Regions from separate parts of the Priestia sp. 53B2 genome, predicted to be linked through region 2. Evidence: riboswitches for the same ligand, from Rfam matches in the RefSeq annotation. Region 2 holds a riboswitch; the other holds the start of a gene.
What was found. A riboswitch is a leader RNA that binds a small molecule or an ion and turns the genes downstream of it on or off. The one in region 2 is predicted to bind lysine.

Region 1: another riboswitch for lysine. It lies ahead of lysA (diaminopimelate decarboxylase); the one in region 2 lies ahead of ACN6NE_RS08225 (aspartate kinase).

What each region holds. Positions count from the first base shown of each region.
Region 1 is NZ_JBLZXA010000027.1:509,924-517,322, reverse strand. It holds gene ACN6NE_RS23145 (DUF1292 domain-containing protein) at 1-98, opposite strand, end outside; gene ACN6NE_RS23140 (PAS domain-containing sensor histidine kinase) at 185-1,909, opposite strand; gene ACN6NE_RS23135 (YckD family protein) at 2,071-2,385, opposite strand; gene ACN6NE_RS23130 (NAD(P)/FAD-dependent oxidoreductase) at 2,459-3,577, opposite strand; gene ACN6NE_RS23125 (CBO0543 family protein) at 3,913-4,425, shown strand; lysine riboswitch at 4,492-4,674, shown strand; gene lysA (diaminopimelate decarboxylase) at 4,820-6,148, shown strand; gene ACN6NE_RS23115 (dicarboxylate/amino acid:cation symporter) at 6,201-7,399, shown strand, end outside.
Region 2 is NZ_JBLZXA010000008.1:936,111-943,509, reverse strand. It holds gene ACN6NE_RS08240 (electron transfer flavoprotein subunit alpha/FixB family protein) at 1-911, shown strand, start outside; gene trxA (thioredoxin) at 1,328-1,642, shown strand; gene uvrC (excinuclease ABC subunit UvrC) at 1,867-3,633, shown strand; lysine riboswitch at 3,699-3,876, shown strand; gene ACN6NE_RS08225 (aspartate kinase) at 4,018-5,250, shown strand; gene ACN6NE_RS08220 (YslB family protein) at 5,302-5,829, opposite strand; gene ACN6NE_RS08215 (succinate dehydrogenase cytochrome b558 subunit) at 6,319-6,927, shown strand; gene sdhA (succinate dehydrogenase flavoprotein subunit) at 6,957-7,399, shown strand, end outside.

The DNA of each region.
Region 1 (7,399 bases), on a different contig from region 2:
TGCCCTTCAATCGTCATTTTTCCAAGCACTTCAATATCTTGCTCTTGATCATTTTCATCTAAAATTGTAAAAATCTCTCCCGTTTCAATGCGTTCCATCTTATTCCCTCCTATTTTAACCTCATTATTCGTTCACTAACATGTATTCCCCTTTAGAAAAGGTTTCATGCTTATAAAAGTAAAATCTACTTTTTAAAAGGCAAAAGAATGTCTACGGTAGTGCCTTTTCCAAGTTCACTTACAAAGTTAATTTCTCCTCTATGTTCTCGAATGATCTTATAACACACCATCAGTCCAAGCCCCGTTCCTTTCTCTTTGGTACTATAAAAAGGTTTTCCTAAATGCTGCATTCTTTCCTGCGTGATGCCTGACCCCTCGTCGCTAAACCGGACAACAAGGTTCTCCTGATTAAATCTTTTTAGTTGAATCGTTACGGTTCCTCCACTTGGCATAGATTCGACTGCATTTTTAAATATATTGCTAAACACCTGTTTCAACTGATTTTCTTCGCATAATACGAGAGGAAGATGAAGGTCAATTTCTTTTTTTACGTGAATTTTCTCTGTAATCCCCTGCACCTCAGCTAGCTTTAAAGTATTCTCTAAAATATCTTGGACATGTTTGTCTTTGTAGGTTTTCGCCTGAGGCTTTGCAAGACTCAAGAACTCATCGGTAATTAATTCAATTCTATCTAACTCATGATTTATCATTTCTACATAGTAAGGCTGACCGCTCGTTTCTTTTAATAACTGCATAAATCCTTTTACCGCCGTCAGAGGGTTTCGAATTTCGTGAGCTATACCAGCCGCTAACTGTCCGACTAAAGAAAGCTGAGCGGATTCACGCAGCAATTTTTCAGTTTTTTTACGTTCTGTAATATCACGAAACAAAACTTGAATGGCCTGCTTTCCCATATAGGGAATAGGAAAGGCAATGGTTTCGGCGTCAATCGTATGACCGTCTTTATGAATAAACTTTTCTTCCTGTAGGTCTACAGATTTATTTTCTTTTTTCATTCGATAAATTCGCTGTTTTACCACATCATAGTAATCAGGGTGAACAAACTGATAAACACAAGCTCCTAATACGTCTTGAGGACTTTTGTATCCTAGCGCTTTGGCTCCTGCAGGGTTGATGTAATCAATTTTCCCTTCACTATGAACGATAATCGCTTCCGGCGATAACTCAATCAAGCTTCGGTAGCGTTCTTCGCTTTCTTTTAAAGCCGTTTCAGCCTGCTTGCGTGATGTTATATCTCGATAGACAAAAGCAATGCATAGCGGCCAATCATTCATATTTTCAACGCGGAATAGTGTGACGCTTACATTAATTAAATGACCGTCTTTATGCTGTCTGACCGTCTCAAATTCCGTTTTCGATTCACCTGATTGAATGGTCTTATGAAGTTCGCACACTGGCTCCTTTAAAAACGAAGGTATAATCGGAAGAGGTTTTTGATAAATTTCTTCAAACGTCCAGCCAAATGTATTCTCAAACGCAGGGTTCACTTGAAGCGTTTTACCTTCTAAGTCAACGACAGCAACAGCATCTGCGTTATGATAAATAAAAGGCTGAATCTGTTCTTTTTTCTCCTGATAACTAGTTATATTCACGCAATGTCCCATAATTTCAGGCTTTTCTGTGTAAGATAAAGGGGTTAAGTTTACTACATAGCGTTTATCATTTATTTGAAGCTCGTACATAAGCTTTTTCTTTTTATTTAGTGCTTCGAAAAAATGCTCATACGAGACCCATTCTTCTAGAGGTATTTTTTGCTCATGAACGCTTTCACCTTTATACATACTGTAAACAAGATGGTCATCTTGTTGTTTGTAAGCAAATATGATTCCTAGCGCCTCAGCTGAATGATTTTCTGCATGTAATCGGACTATTTTTTTATTTTCGTTCATCGTTCATATTTACCTACCCCTCACTAGCATCTTTCCTACTCGTTCTCATTCTCTTAATTTTACATGAGGATTTTAGAATTTACTAGATAAAGAAGCGGATATTTTCCATTCATTCACATAAAAAAAACGCCTGTAAAGGCGCTTTTTTATGTGAATATGAATTACTTTGAATGATGCATTTTATGACAGTGTCGCTTCGGCACAAAACCATTTTTCTCCATATGTTGATAGCGATTTTCCATATGTGAAGAAATGTTTTGACTCTCCGTTTTGCTTAGCACGCCGTACTCCACATATTTTGAAAGTATTTCTTTCTTTTTTGCGAGCATTTCTTTGTACAGCACGGACAGTTCCTGCTTTTGCTGAGACGTCAGCTGCACGTCTTTTGTTTCTGGCTGAGGATTGTTTTCTGCTAATACAGGCGTCGCGCTCATAAATAAAAAAGCTGCTGCTGCACTTATCATAATCTTTCGCAAACAATCTACTTCCTTTCATCATATAGTAGTTATAGTTTGCGAACTTCTATTTGTTTTCATTCATTCTGTTTGCTTAAGACTCGATAGCTCCTCTTACATCATAGTCGCTAAGATCAATTTCCATTTCCATTTCAAGTGCTAATTTAGCAAGCTCTGAACCAAGGTAAGGACCCGACGTTAAACCTGAAGCTCCGAGACCATTCGCTACGAGTATTCCTTCGTAAGCCGGAAGAGCCCCAATGACTGGCAAGAAGCCTGGAGTAAATGGTCGAAACCCTACCCTTGTTTCTAAGACTGTGCTTTCTGTTAAGCCGGGAGCAATTGATAAGGCCTTTGAAAAAATCTCATGAAGCCCCCCAGCAGTTACTCTCAAGTCATAACCCGTGTCGTTTTCATGTGTTGCTCCAATGACAATTTGACCTTGTTCGAATGAAAGAATATATTGGTCGCTTGGAGGCATCACAACGGGCCAGTCTTTTGTATCTAAATCAGGGAGATGCAAGTGGACAATTTGCGCTTTTTGAAAGCTTGCTAAAAATTTCACTCCAAGAGGCTCTAGTAATTGATTTGCCCACGCTCCTGCTGTTACGATTGTTGTACTTGCTAGAAGGGTTTGTCCATTTACGGCAACGCCCGTTACTTGATTATTTTCATAAAGTAGTTCTGCGTTTCCTTCTATTATTTTTGCACCGTTTTTCTTCGCTGCATTCACAAGTGCGTTTCGAAGAGCTCTCCCGTTAACGCGAGCGGCTCCACTAATATGAACTGAACTGTATTCTTCCGAAAGAACCGGAAACAAAGCCTGTGTTTCTTTAGCGGATAAACGTGTAATCTCGCCTATTTCAGGAGCTTCTTCCCGACGCTTATATGCTCTTTCTTCCATTTTTGCAAGCTTTTGTTCCTCAGTATGTAAGCTAATTGCTCCTACTCGCTTATATCCCGTATCCGTTTCTCCATCTTCTTCTAATTGCTGAATTAATGTTTGATAGTACTTGGCGCCGCCTTTTGCTAAGCGGTACCATGCTTTATTTCGACGCTGCGAAAGCCATGGACAAACAATCCCTGCTGCTGCATCAGTAGCTTGACCAGCATCCTTGCGATCTATCAATGTCACATCTGCTCCTGCTTTTGCTAAATGATATGCTGTAGAAGCTCCAAGTATCCCAGCTCCAACTACGATGTATGTTTTCATACCAAAACACCCTTTTCTTTCTTCTAGTATTCTCATGCTATATGTACGCAATTTTAGCATAGCAAAAAAAGAAGTCACATACTAGGCGAAGCTATTTTGAGCTTATTTTTGAGTCTTGCTGACTTTGACATATAGCTCCTTTCATTGTAAACAAAAGCGCAATAAGTTCTTTTACGGAGATTATAGTGAGATGAAGCAAACCACAAATAGTGATCGCGCATATTTAACGCTGCGCTTACCGCTTTTTTATTATGGTTTCTGAATAAAAAAATGAAAGAATAAAACCACTATAATATGTAAATAAAAAGAAGTAACCATTATTTTAAGGAGAGCGTATGCAATCTTCATTTGTATTATTTTTTATCATTCTTGGTTTACTATTTGGCAAGTGGCGAAGGTATCAAGAATACTATCCTACTTTGCTGTTTTGGGTCACGGGGAATTTGCTTTATGAAGTGCTGCTGTTTCATCACCGCGTATGGGTATTTCACCCTGTTGGTATTGATCATCTTTTTCTACCCGATCACCTAATGGTTTCCCTTGGAATAACCTTAATTATTTATCCGTTTGTTATACCGGTTTTTTTAGGAAGGCTGCCGCTGCATGTAAACGGCCGGCTGTGGTGGATTCTTTTGTGGGCGCTTTTATTTACTGTGATTGAGTTCATTGCTTATGTTAATCACAGTATCACTCATCATTATGGATGGTCGCTGCTGTGTTCTTTTCTCTTCAATATTGTCACGTTCTCACTTTTAGTCATTCATCAGAAGACAGCACTGGCTGCTTGGATTCTATCTGGAAGCTTCATAGCTTTCTTATTTATTTTTTTTGATATTCCTATGCCTTAACTTTTCATTGACTAGACGGAGGAAAAGGAAATATAATAGGAATTACATTTAAATATAATTTTCCTCTCTGAGAATAGAGGTGCATGAAATCAAGAGTCACTTATTGGAGACTAATGGAGTCTGTGAAGATAAGTAAAAGGGATTTCGTGCCGAAGTATATAAACATCCATTGTGTTCATATACTGGTTCAGTATTGAATAAATGCTGAGCTGTCACAAACCATTTGGTTTGTGGAGAGCTATTGAAGAGATGTTGATGCCTAGAATGTAATAATACTTTATTATTATGAAACCAAGACGCGTGAACATCACTTCATGGGTCTTTTTTGTGTTTTTCTACTGACCATCAAAGTTCAAAGTTATAGTTGAATGATTTAAATGGAGGGATACGGATTATGTACTTACATGGAACGAGTAAAATTAACAGCAGCAATCATTTAGAAATTGGGCAGTGCGATACGGTCGAACTGAAAAAACAATACGGCACTCCCCTATACATCTACGATCAAGAATTAATTGAAACGAAATGCAAGGCCTTCCATTCAGCCTTTCGAAGAAGCGGATTTTCATATCAAATCGCCTATGCAGGGAAAGCATTTCTTTGTATGGAAATGGCTAGCCTTTTAACGAAGCTTGATATGTCACTAGATGTGGTCTCAGGAGGCGAATTATTTACAGCGCTTGAAGCTGGATATCCAGCTGAACGCATTCATTTTCACGGAAATAATAAAACGATTGAAGAAATGGAAATGGCGCTTGATGCGAATATTGGCTGTTTTGTTGTTGATAACTTTACCGAACTTGAAGTTTTGCATGCCTTAGCAGCTGAGCGCAAACAGAAAGCATCTATTCTTCTGCGTGTTACTCCAGGGATTGAAGCCCATACACATGAGTATATTATGACCGGACAGGAAGACTCCAAGTTTGGATTTGGTCTTTCCAATGACCAAGCCATGAAAGCAGTAAGTTCTGCGTTAGAAAAGCCTTACTACGATCTTTTAGGCATTCATTGTCATATTGGTTCGCAAATTTTTGAAGTAGATGGTTTTTCTCGTGCCATTGATATTTTAACTGATTTCTTATTCAGCATTCGTGATAAAATGGAATTTGAAGTAAAAGTTTTGAACGTAGGTGGTGGTTTTGGTATTCGTTATACCGAAAGCGACTCTCCTCTTCCAGTTGAGTATTATGTAGATGCACTGACAGAAAAGCTAAGCCGCACGTTAACTGAACAGAATTATACCCTTCCAGAAGTCTGGGTTGAGCCTGGAAGAAGCATCGTAGGAGAAGCAGGTACAACGCTTTATACAATTGGATCAACGAAGGAGATTCCAGGTGTACGAAAATACGTAGGAATTGACGGCGGTATGACCGATAATATCCGTCCTGCTCTTTACGATGCAAAACATGAAGCTGTCTTGGCTAATAGAGTGACGGATAAAAAAGATGAAACAGTATCAATTGCGGGTAAATGCTGTGAATCAGGAGATATGCTTATTTGGGATATTGATTTACCGCGCGTTAATCAAGGAGATTTATTAGCAGTGTCCTCTACAGGTGCCTACAACTATTCAATGGCTAGCAATTACAACCGTATTCCGCGCCCTGCTGTTGTATTTGTAAAAAATGGAGAAGCTCGTCTTGCTGTAGAGCGAGAAACATACGAAGATTTGGTGCGTAAAGATGTAAAGCCAGTCGTTACTACGTATGCAATGAGCAAATAATAGCTGTTCTTGCGTAGTAAAGAAGCTATTGGTGTTTGGAGGAAATCTAGCTATGGTTTTAAGTGTATTTAAAACGTACAGATCATCGCTTATTCTGCTTCTCGCTATTTTAATTGGCGGGATAGCAGGATATGCTATTGGACCCGATGTGGCAGTCGTGAAGCCTTTTGGTGATTTGTTTCTTAATTTGATGTTCATGATTATCGTTCCCCTTGTCTTTTTTAGTGTGGCTTCGGCGATTGCAAACATGAACGAAATGAAACGTCTTGGTAAAATTATGCTAGGAATTGCCGTTGTGTTTGTCGCCACTGCTGCTGTTTCAGCCGTTTTAGGCTTTTTAGGCGCATCACTTTACAACCCGCTACATAATGTAGATACTTCTGCCATTAAAGAATTGATGAGTGACAGTGAAAATACAGCTGAAAAAATGACGCTTTTAAATCAGCTTGTTAGCACATTTACTGTACCTGATTTTGTTCAGTTATTTTCGAAAGAGCATATTTTACAATTAATTGTCTTTGCCGTTATTTTCGGTATTGCTACCACAATGGCCGGTGAAAAAGGACAGCCTATGGCGAAATTTCTGACTTCGGGTCAAGAAGTATCGATGAAGGTTGTTAAAATTGTGATGTACTATGCTCCAATTGGTTTAGGATGCTATTTTGCTACTGTAGTAGGAGAACTTGGACCAAAGATCTTACAAGGGTACGCTAGAGCATTTATTCTTTATTTATTAATTGCAATCGTTTACTATTTCGGTTTCTTTACGCTATATGCATGGATTGCTGGCGGTAAAGCAGGAATTAAGCTGTTTTGGAAAAATGCAGCTGCTCCTTCTATCACCGCTATTGCTACCTGTTCTTCTGCTGCATCTATTCCGGTCAATTTAGATGCAACAAAGAAAATGGGTGTGCCGCTGGATATTGCTGAAACGGTGATTCCATTAGGAGCAAACACGCATAAAGATGGTTCTGTTATCGGTGGTATTCTAAAGATTGTTTTCTTATTCAGTTTGTTTGGCAAAGATATGACGTCTGCTACGAGTATTTTGAGCATTTTAGGCGTAGCCTTTTTAGTTGGAGCCGTAATGGGAGCAATCCCTGGAGGCGGTATGATTGGTGAAATGTTAATTATTACAATTTATGGATTTTCACCAGAAGTTCTGCCCATTATTGCGGTCATTTCCACAATTATTGACGCCCCAGCTACGCTTTTAAACAGTACGGGAAATACAGTAACAGCGATGCTTGT
Region 2 (7,399 bases):
TTTCCGCAGCGTCTACTGTAGCTGACGGCGGGGAAATTGTTGCAGCGTTAGTAGGAAAGGACGTAAAAGCTTTAAGTGAAGAGCTTATTGCGTACGGAGCGAATAAAGTTGTTGTGACGGAGCATGAAGATTTAGCTGCTTACACATCAGATGGTTATGCTCAGGCGTTATTAGCCATCATTGAAAGTGAACAGCCTGAAGCTATCGTATTTGGCCATACGGCTCTTGGCAAAGACCTAGCGCCAAAACTGGCAGCTCGCTTAGACAAAGGACTTATCTCCGATGTGACGGATGTAGAAGTTGGAGGGGGTCAAGTAGTCTTCACCCGCCCAATTTATTCTGGTAAAGCATTTGAAAAGAAAATCATGACCGATGCTTTTACGTTTGTCACGATTCGTCCAAATAATATTTCACCGCTTGCAAAAGAAGAGGGACGTACAGGCGATGTAGAGGATTTAAATGTTGAAATCAAAAACCTGCGTACAGTTGTAAAAGAAGTTGTACGGAAAGCAACGCAAGGGGTTGATTTATCCGAAGCAAAAGTCGTGATTGCAGGTGGTCGAGGTGTAAAAAGCACGGAAGGCTTTGGACCTCTCCAAGAACTAGCGGACGTGTTAAATGGAGCTGTTGGGGCATCTCGCGGAGCGTGCGATGCAGATTACTGCGACTATTCTCTTCAGATCGGTCAGACGGGCAAAGTAGTCACACCAGATTTATACATTGCCTGCGGAATCTCAGGAGCCATTCAGCATTTGGCCGGCATGTCAAATTCAAAAATTATTGTTGCCATTAACAAAGATCCTGAGGCGAATATTTTTAAAGTAGCTGATTACGGAATCGTTGGAGATTTATTTGAAGTGGTGCCTCTGCTAACGGAAGAATTTAAAAAGCTGAAAGTACAGTCTGCGTAAGAGGCTGGGACAAAAGTATTTTAGACGAAGTGAAAAACGAACCATTGATCAAGATGTTTGATTAGTGGTTCGTTTTTTTGTTAGGATAAACGTAGCTTTCATGTGTGTGGGTCTTTCTAGCAGTTGATTGGAGGGCAAGGCGAAGACTCCTGCAGAAAGCGAATTCTTGCACAGAAATCAACTGCGGTGTCACAAGCGGTTCAGCCCTTGTATTTGTTCGTCTTTAGACGGGATTCATTTCGTTATGTCTCAACCTCATGGAAAACAAAATTTTCTACGTATGTTTTTATGTGAATTGTACAAACTAGAGCGGAGAATAAACAGTATAAATGTAAGCAAAAAGTTAGCAAACCTTATTTGAAGGTGATATACTGTGAGTAGAATTTGGATATTGCATATATTTAGGAGGAATTAAAATGGCTATTGCACATGCTACAGATAAAAACTTTACAGATGAAATTAAATCAGGCCTAGTGCTTGTTGACTTTTGGGCACCATGGTGTGGCCCTTGTAAAATGATTGCTCCAGTTCTTGAAGAAATCGATGGCGAACTTAACGATAAAGTTAAAATCGTGAAAGTAGACGTTGATGAAAACCAAGAAACGGCTGGAAAATTTGGTGTTATGAGTATCCCAACTTTAGTATTATTTAAAGATGGAGAGAAAGTTGACCAAGTAGTTGGTTTCCAACCAAAAGAAGCATTAACAGAATTAATTAATAAACACGCGTAAGTCAAAACCTAGCTCAGGCTAGGTTTTTTCTTTTTCTCCACTTTTTCTCTTTTGGGAATACTTTTATTTAGCGAATATGCGTTCGTTTGTTTTATACTAGATGTAAGGAACACCGCCATAAATCAGGCTTATGTGCATGTATTGTAAGGCAGGAAAGAATGTAGGTTACGCTTCATAAGCGAATGTATAGATGGACAGAGTAAGAGAAGAGGAAGGAGAAAAATATGAACGATTATTTAAAAGAAAAGCTGGCTATTTTACCGGATCAGCCCGGCTGTTACTTGATGAAAGATAAATATGGAACGGTCATTTACGTAGGAAAAGCAAAAGTATTAAAAAATCGAGTGCGCTCCTACTTTACCGGATCTCATGACGGAAAGACGCTTCGACTTGTAAACGACATTGTCGATTTTGAATATATCGTCACATCTTCTAATTTAGAAGCACTTATTTTAGAAATGAATTTAATTAAAAAGCATGATCCAAAATACAATATCATGCTTAAAGATGATAAGGGTTATCCCTTTATTAAGATTACAGCTGAAAAACAGCCCCGACTTGTTATTACAAGAAAAATAAAAAAAGATAAAGGGAAATACTTCGGTCCTTATCCTAACGTTCAAGCTGCAAATGAAACAAAGCGGCTTCTTGATCGCATTTATCCATTAAGAAAGTGCTCTACCATGCCAGACAGGCCTTGTTTGTATTACCATATCGGGCAATGTCTAGCTCCTTGCGTAAAAGAAGTAAAAGAAGAGCAAAACAAACAAATTATTGAAAATATCACGCGGTTTTTAAATGGTGGATATGAGCATGTCAAAACAGAGTTAACTGAAAAAATGTTAAAAGCTTCAGAAGAACTTGACTTTGAACGGGCTAAAGAATATCGAGATCAAATTGCTCATATCGAAGCGACAATGGAAAAGCAAAAAGTAACGTTTAATGATTTTGTTAATCGAGATGTGTTTGGCTATTCTTATGATAAGGGCTGGATGTGTGTTCAAGTTTTCTTTATTCGCCAAGGGAAATTAATTGAGCGAGAAGTTTCTATGTTTCCTTTTTATAAAGAGCCAGAAGAAGATTTCTTAACTTTTATCGGTCAGTTTTATGCCAAAAATATTAAGCCAAAAGAAGTGATGGTTCCAGCAACGATTGATGCAGAGTTGGCTGAGAAATTAGTAGAAGTAGAGGTTCAGCATCCAAAGCGAGGCAAAAAGAAAGAATTAGTAGAACTTGCGTGTAAAAATGCAAAAATTGCGCTCGGTGAAAAATTCTATTTAATTGAACGAGATGAAGAGCGCACGGTTGGCGCAGTTGAACGGTTAGGAGAAGAGCTTGGAATTGCCGCTCCTTATCGGATTGAAGCATTTGATAATTCAAATATTCAAGGAACAGACCCAGTTTCTGCGATGATTGTTTTTGTTGATGGGAAACCGGAAAAGAAAGAATATCGCAAATATAAAATTAAGACCGTAAAGGGACCAGATGATTACAGTTCCATGAGAGAAGTAGTTCGCAGACGGTATTCCAGAGCGTTAAAAGAAGGTCTTCCGCTTCCAGATTTAATTGTTGTAGATGGAGGCAAAGGGCATTTAGCTGCAGTACAGGACGTTCTCGAAAATGAATTGGGACTTTTAGTGCCTACAGCAGGTCTTGTCAAAGATGATAAGCACAGAACCTCCAACCTGATGATTGGTGAGCCTCCTCAAATCATACCGCTTGAACGCAATAGTCAAGAATTTTATTTGCTTCAGCGAATTCAAGATGAAGTTCACCGCTTTGCGATTACCTTCCACCGTCAAGTGCGCTCTAAGTCCGCTTTTCAGTCCGTTCTGGACGACATTCCGGGAGTGGGAGAAAAGCGTAAAAAAGCTTTGTTAAAGTATTTTGGTTCGGTGAAAAAATTGAAAGAAGCAACGGTTGAAGATATTCGGAATTCAGGTGTTCCTCAAAACATTGCTGAAAAAATTTATGAAACATTGCAAAAATAGTCTTGAAATAATAGAAAATATTTGATAAGCTATTAACTAATTTCATACGACACTTCATCAAATGAAGTGAAGATAGAGGTGCAAATTTAATCAGTACGTATCAGGAAGGGTATGAGCTCTTATGAATGATGCGGAAAGGGAAATTTGCCGAAGTGAACATTACCTCATAGTAATGATTGCTGGTTCTGCGTTGAATAAACGTAGGATTGTCAAGATGTAGATTCTTGGAGAGCTATCTCACGGCAGTGGACGGTTATGTTTTATAATTTTCGTTCGTTAAGCAATGAGAGCTCATCTCATTGCTTTTTTTATTGTCTGAGTAAAAAAAATTAGCTTCTCATCATCCTGCATATGCAAATTTATTGAAAAGGAATGAACAAAATTATGGCATTAATCGTTCAAAAATTTGGTGGAACATCTGTTGGTTCTGTTGAACGTATCCAACATGTAGCAAACCGTGTTATCCAAGAAGTAGAGCGCGGTAACCAAGTAGTTGTTGTTGTATCGGCAATGGGCAAAACTACAGATGCACTGGTGAAATTAGCAAGTGATATTACGGGCAGTCCAAGCAAACGCGAAATGGATATGCTTCTTACAACTGGAGAACAAGTAACGATTTCCCTGTTAACAATGGCTCTTCAATGCAAAGGGCATGAAGCAACTTCGCTAACAGGTTGGCAAGCTGGTATTCAGACGGAAGCAGTTCACAGCAATGCACGAATCCAGCACATTGACACGACTCTTATTCAAAGCCAATTAGATAGAGGTCGAATCGTAGTAGTAGCTGGATTCCAAGGCTGTTCAGAAGATGGAAGCATTACAACATTAGGTCGAGGCGGCTCTGACACGACGGCAGTAGCTCTTGCCGCAGCATTAAAAGCTGCAAAATGTGATATTTATACAGACGTAACAGGAGTGTTTACGACAGATCCGCGCTATGTAGAAGATGCTCGTAAGCTTCACTCTATTTCATATGACGAAATGTTAGAATTAGCCAATTTGGGAGCAGGGGTGCTGCATCCGCGCGCTGTTGAGTTTGCAAAAAATTATCAGGTACCGCTAGAAGTGCGTTCAAGCTTAGAAAATGAGAATGGAACGATTGTTGAGGAGGAAGTTTCAATGGAACAAAACTTAGTCGTAAGAGGAATTGCGTTTGAAGATAATATTTCACGGGTGACAATTGAAGGGTTAAACAACGAGTTGCAAACTCTTTCTACTATTTTTACAGCATTAGCAAAAGAACAGTTAAATGTGGACATTATTATTCAAAACGTAACGGCTAATAATCGTCTCTCTATCTCATTTTCTATTAAAACCGTAGACGTAGACGCCGCTCTTGCCGTCTTAAAAGAGTATAAATCTACTTTAGGATATACGCGTATTGAACATGAAAGCGGTCTGGCTAAAGTATCAATTGTCGGCTCTGGCATGATTTCTAATCCAGGCGTTGCAGCCGAAATGTTTGAAGTGCTGGCAGGAGAGAAAATTGAAGTGAAGATGGTCAGCACGTCTGAAATTAAAGTATCTACAGTTGTACCGCACGCTGATATGGTAAAAGCTGTTGAGACGCTTCACGTAGCATTTGAATTAGAAGAGCAGCAAGCAGTGCAAGTATAAAGAAGAGAAAAAAGACGTGGTATCTCCACGTCTTTTATATATACGTATTTCCTACTTTTTATAACGCTCCGCGCGTGTTTCGGTAGGTAAGATATCTTTTCGGTCCCACTGCACGGAAATCAGCACTTTTCCGTTCTTTTCTTTATGTGTTAGGTAGGCTTCTGTTAGGCAGTTGTTTTGACGCTGAATCTGTTCAGCCACAAATCCTGACTCAAGATGAAACGAACAAGTTTCCTGCTGAAATCTTTTGCTGACCACATCACCTGATAACTCAAGCTCTAGTGAATATTTATCTTTTTTTGCGAGCGTCAGTGTTCCCCAGGAAGCTGCTTTAAAAAAAGCGACGATTTCATCCATTGTATTTAACGGGTATTTCCGCGCAAGGTGTTTTCCTGCCCAGTATGAAATGGTATTCGTTTCGTCTCCAAGAAGCTCTGGAATTAACACGTCACGCAAAAGGCTGTATCCGAAATATGAAACGTGATCAAGAGTTCTCTCTGTTTCAGCTGTGACATTAGGTTCTGATGTTTCCATCGTCTCTTCAAGTTCTTGCTGTGATTCTGTTTGTAAATTGCTCATGCTTTCCCCTCTTTCTTTACTACTATTATATACAAATCTAAAAAACCTCTCACGCATTTTTTTAATAAAATGTAAGAGGATCTTTATTATGGTAAAAAGAGTTAGATGTAAAGATAAAAAATCCATAATATACCTTTTAAAAGGGTACTTTTACCTGTGTAAATGTTTTGTGAACTTGTTTACAATAAAAGTATAAAGTAAACGCTTACTTAGTTGTGGCAAGCAATATTATAATAGAAAGAAAAAATCTGTAACATCAATATAGTAAGCGTTAACAAATATAAAATTTTATAAATTTATATTTTATAGAAGATTTAAATATCTTGCCTTGACGCTCTTAATCGATGGGAGTAAAATTAACCTGTCACATACTTTATTAGGAAATGCAAAGGTTTTCATTTCCTCTATTCACGATTAATCTATTTGTCTAGTGGGAGTAAGAAAGTTCTTCACAAACTATGTTCATTTAACTAAGGGGGGTCTACGCAGATGGCGGCAAACAGAGAGTTTCAATATCGGAGAATCCATTCATTACTTGGGGTAATACCAATCGGGATTTTCTTAACACAGCATTTAGTTGTGAATCATTTCGCGACAAAGGGAGAAGAATCATTTAATCAAGCAGCTCACTTCATGGAGAGCTTACCTTTCCGCTATGCTCTAGAAATTTTCATTATTTTCTTACCAATCGTTTTTCACGCAATATACGGTCTTTACATTGCATTCACTGCTAAAACAAACGTTAACAACTATGGGTTTTTCCGTAACTGGATGTTTATCCTTCAGCGTGTTTCAGGTGTAATCACACTTATCTTCATCACATGGCACGTATGGGAAACCAGAATACAAGCTGCGCTTGGAAAAGAAGTAGATTTTCAAATGATGGAACGAATTTTAAGCAACCCGGCAATGCTTGCATTCTACATAGTTGGTGTTGTATCTACGATCTTCCACTTTGCAAACGGTCTATGGTCATTTGGAGTTAGCTGGGGGTTAACTGTAACACCACGTTCTCAAAGAATTTCAACTTATGTGACATTAGCAATCTTCTTAGCACTTACATTTGTAGGTGTTCGTACATTATTCGCATTTGCATAAAATTAAGGTTTTGAAGGAGTGGGGTTCCGATGAGTAACGGAAAAATCATCGTAGTCGGTGGCGGTTTAGCTGGCTTGATGGCAACAATAAAAATTGCTGAGTCTGGCAAGCAAGTAGATTTATTTTCACTAGTTCCGGTAAAAAGATCTCACTCAGTTTGCGCGCAAGGTGGAATCAACGGGGCCGTAAATACGAAAGGTGAAGGGGATTCACCATGGGAACACTTTGATGACACAGTGTATGGCGGAGACTTTTTAGCCAACCAGCCACCTGTAAAAGCAATGTGTGAAGCAGCTCCTGGTATTATTCACTTACTTGACCGCATGGGTGTTATGTTTAACCGTACTCCTGAGGGTTTGTTAGACTTCAGACGATTTGGCGGGACGCAGCATCACCGTACGGCTTTTGCTGGAGCAACAACGGGTCAACAATTATTGTACGCATTAGATGAGCAGGTTCGTCGCTATGAAGT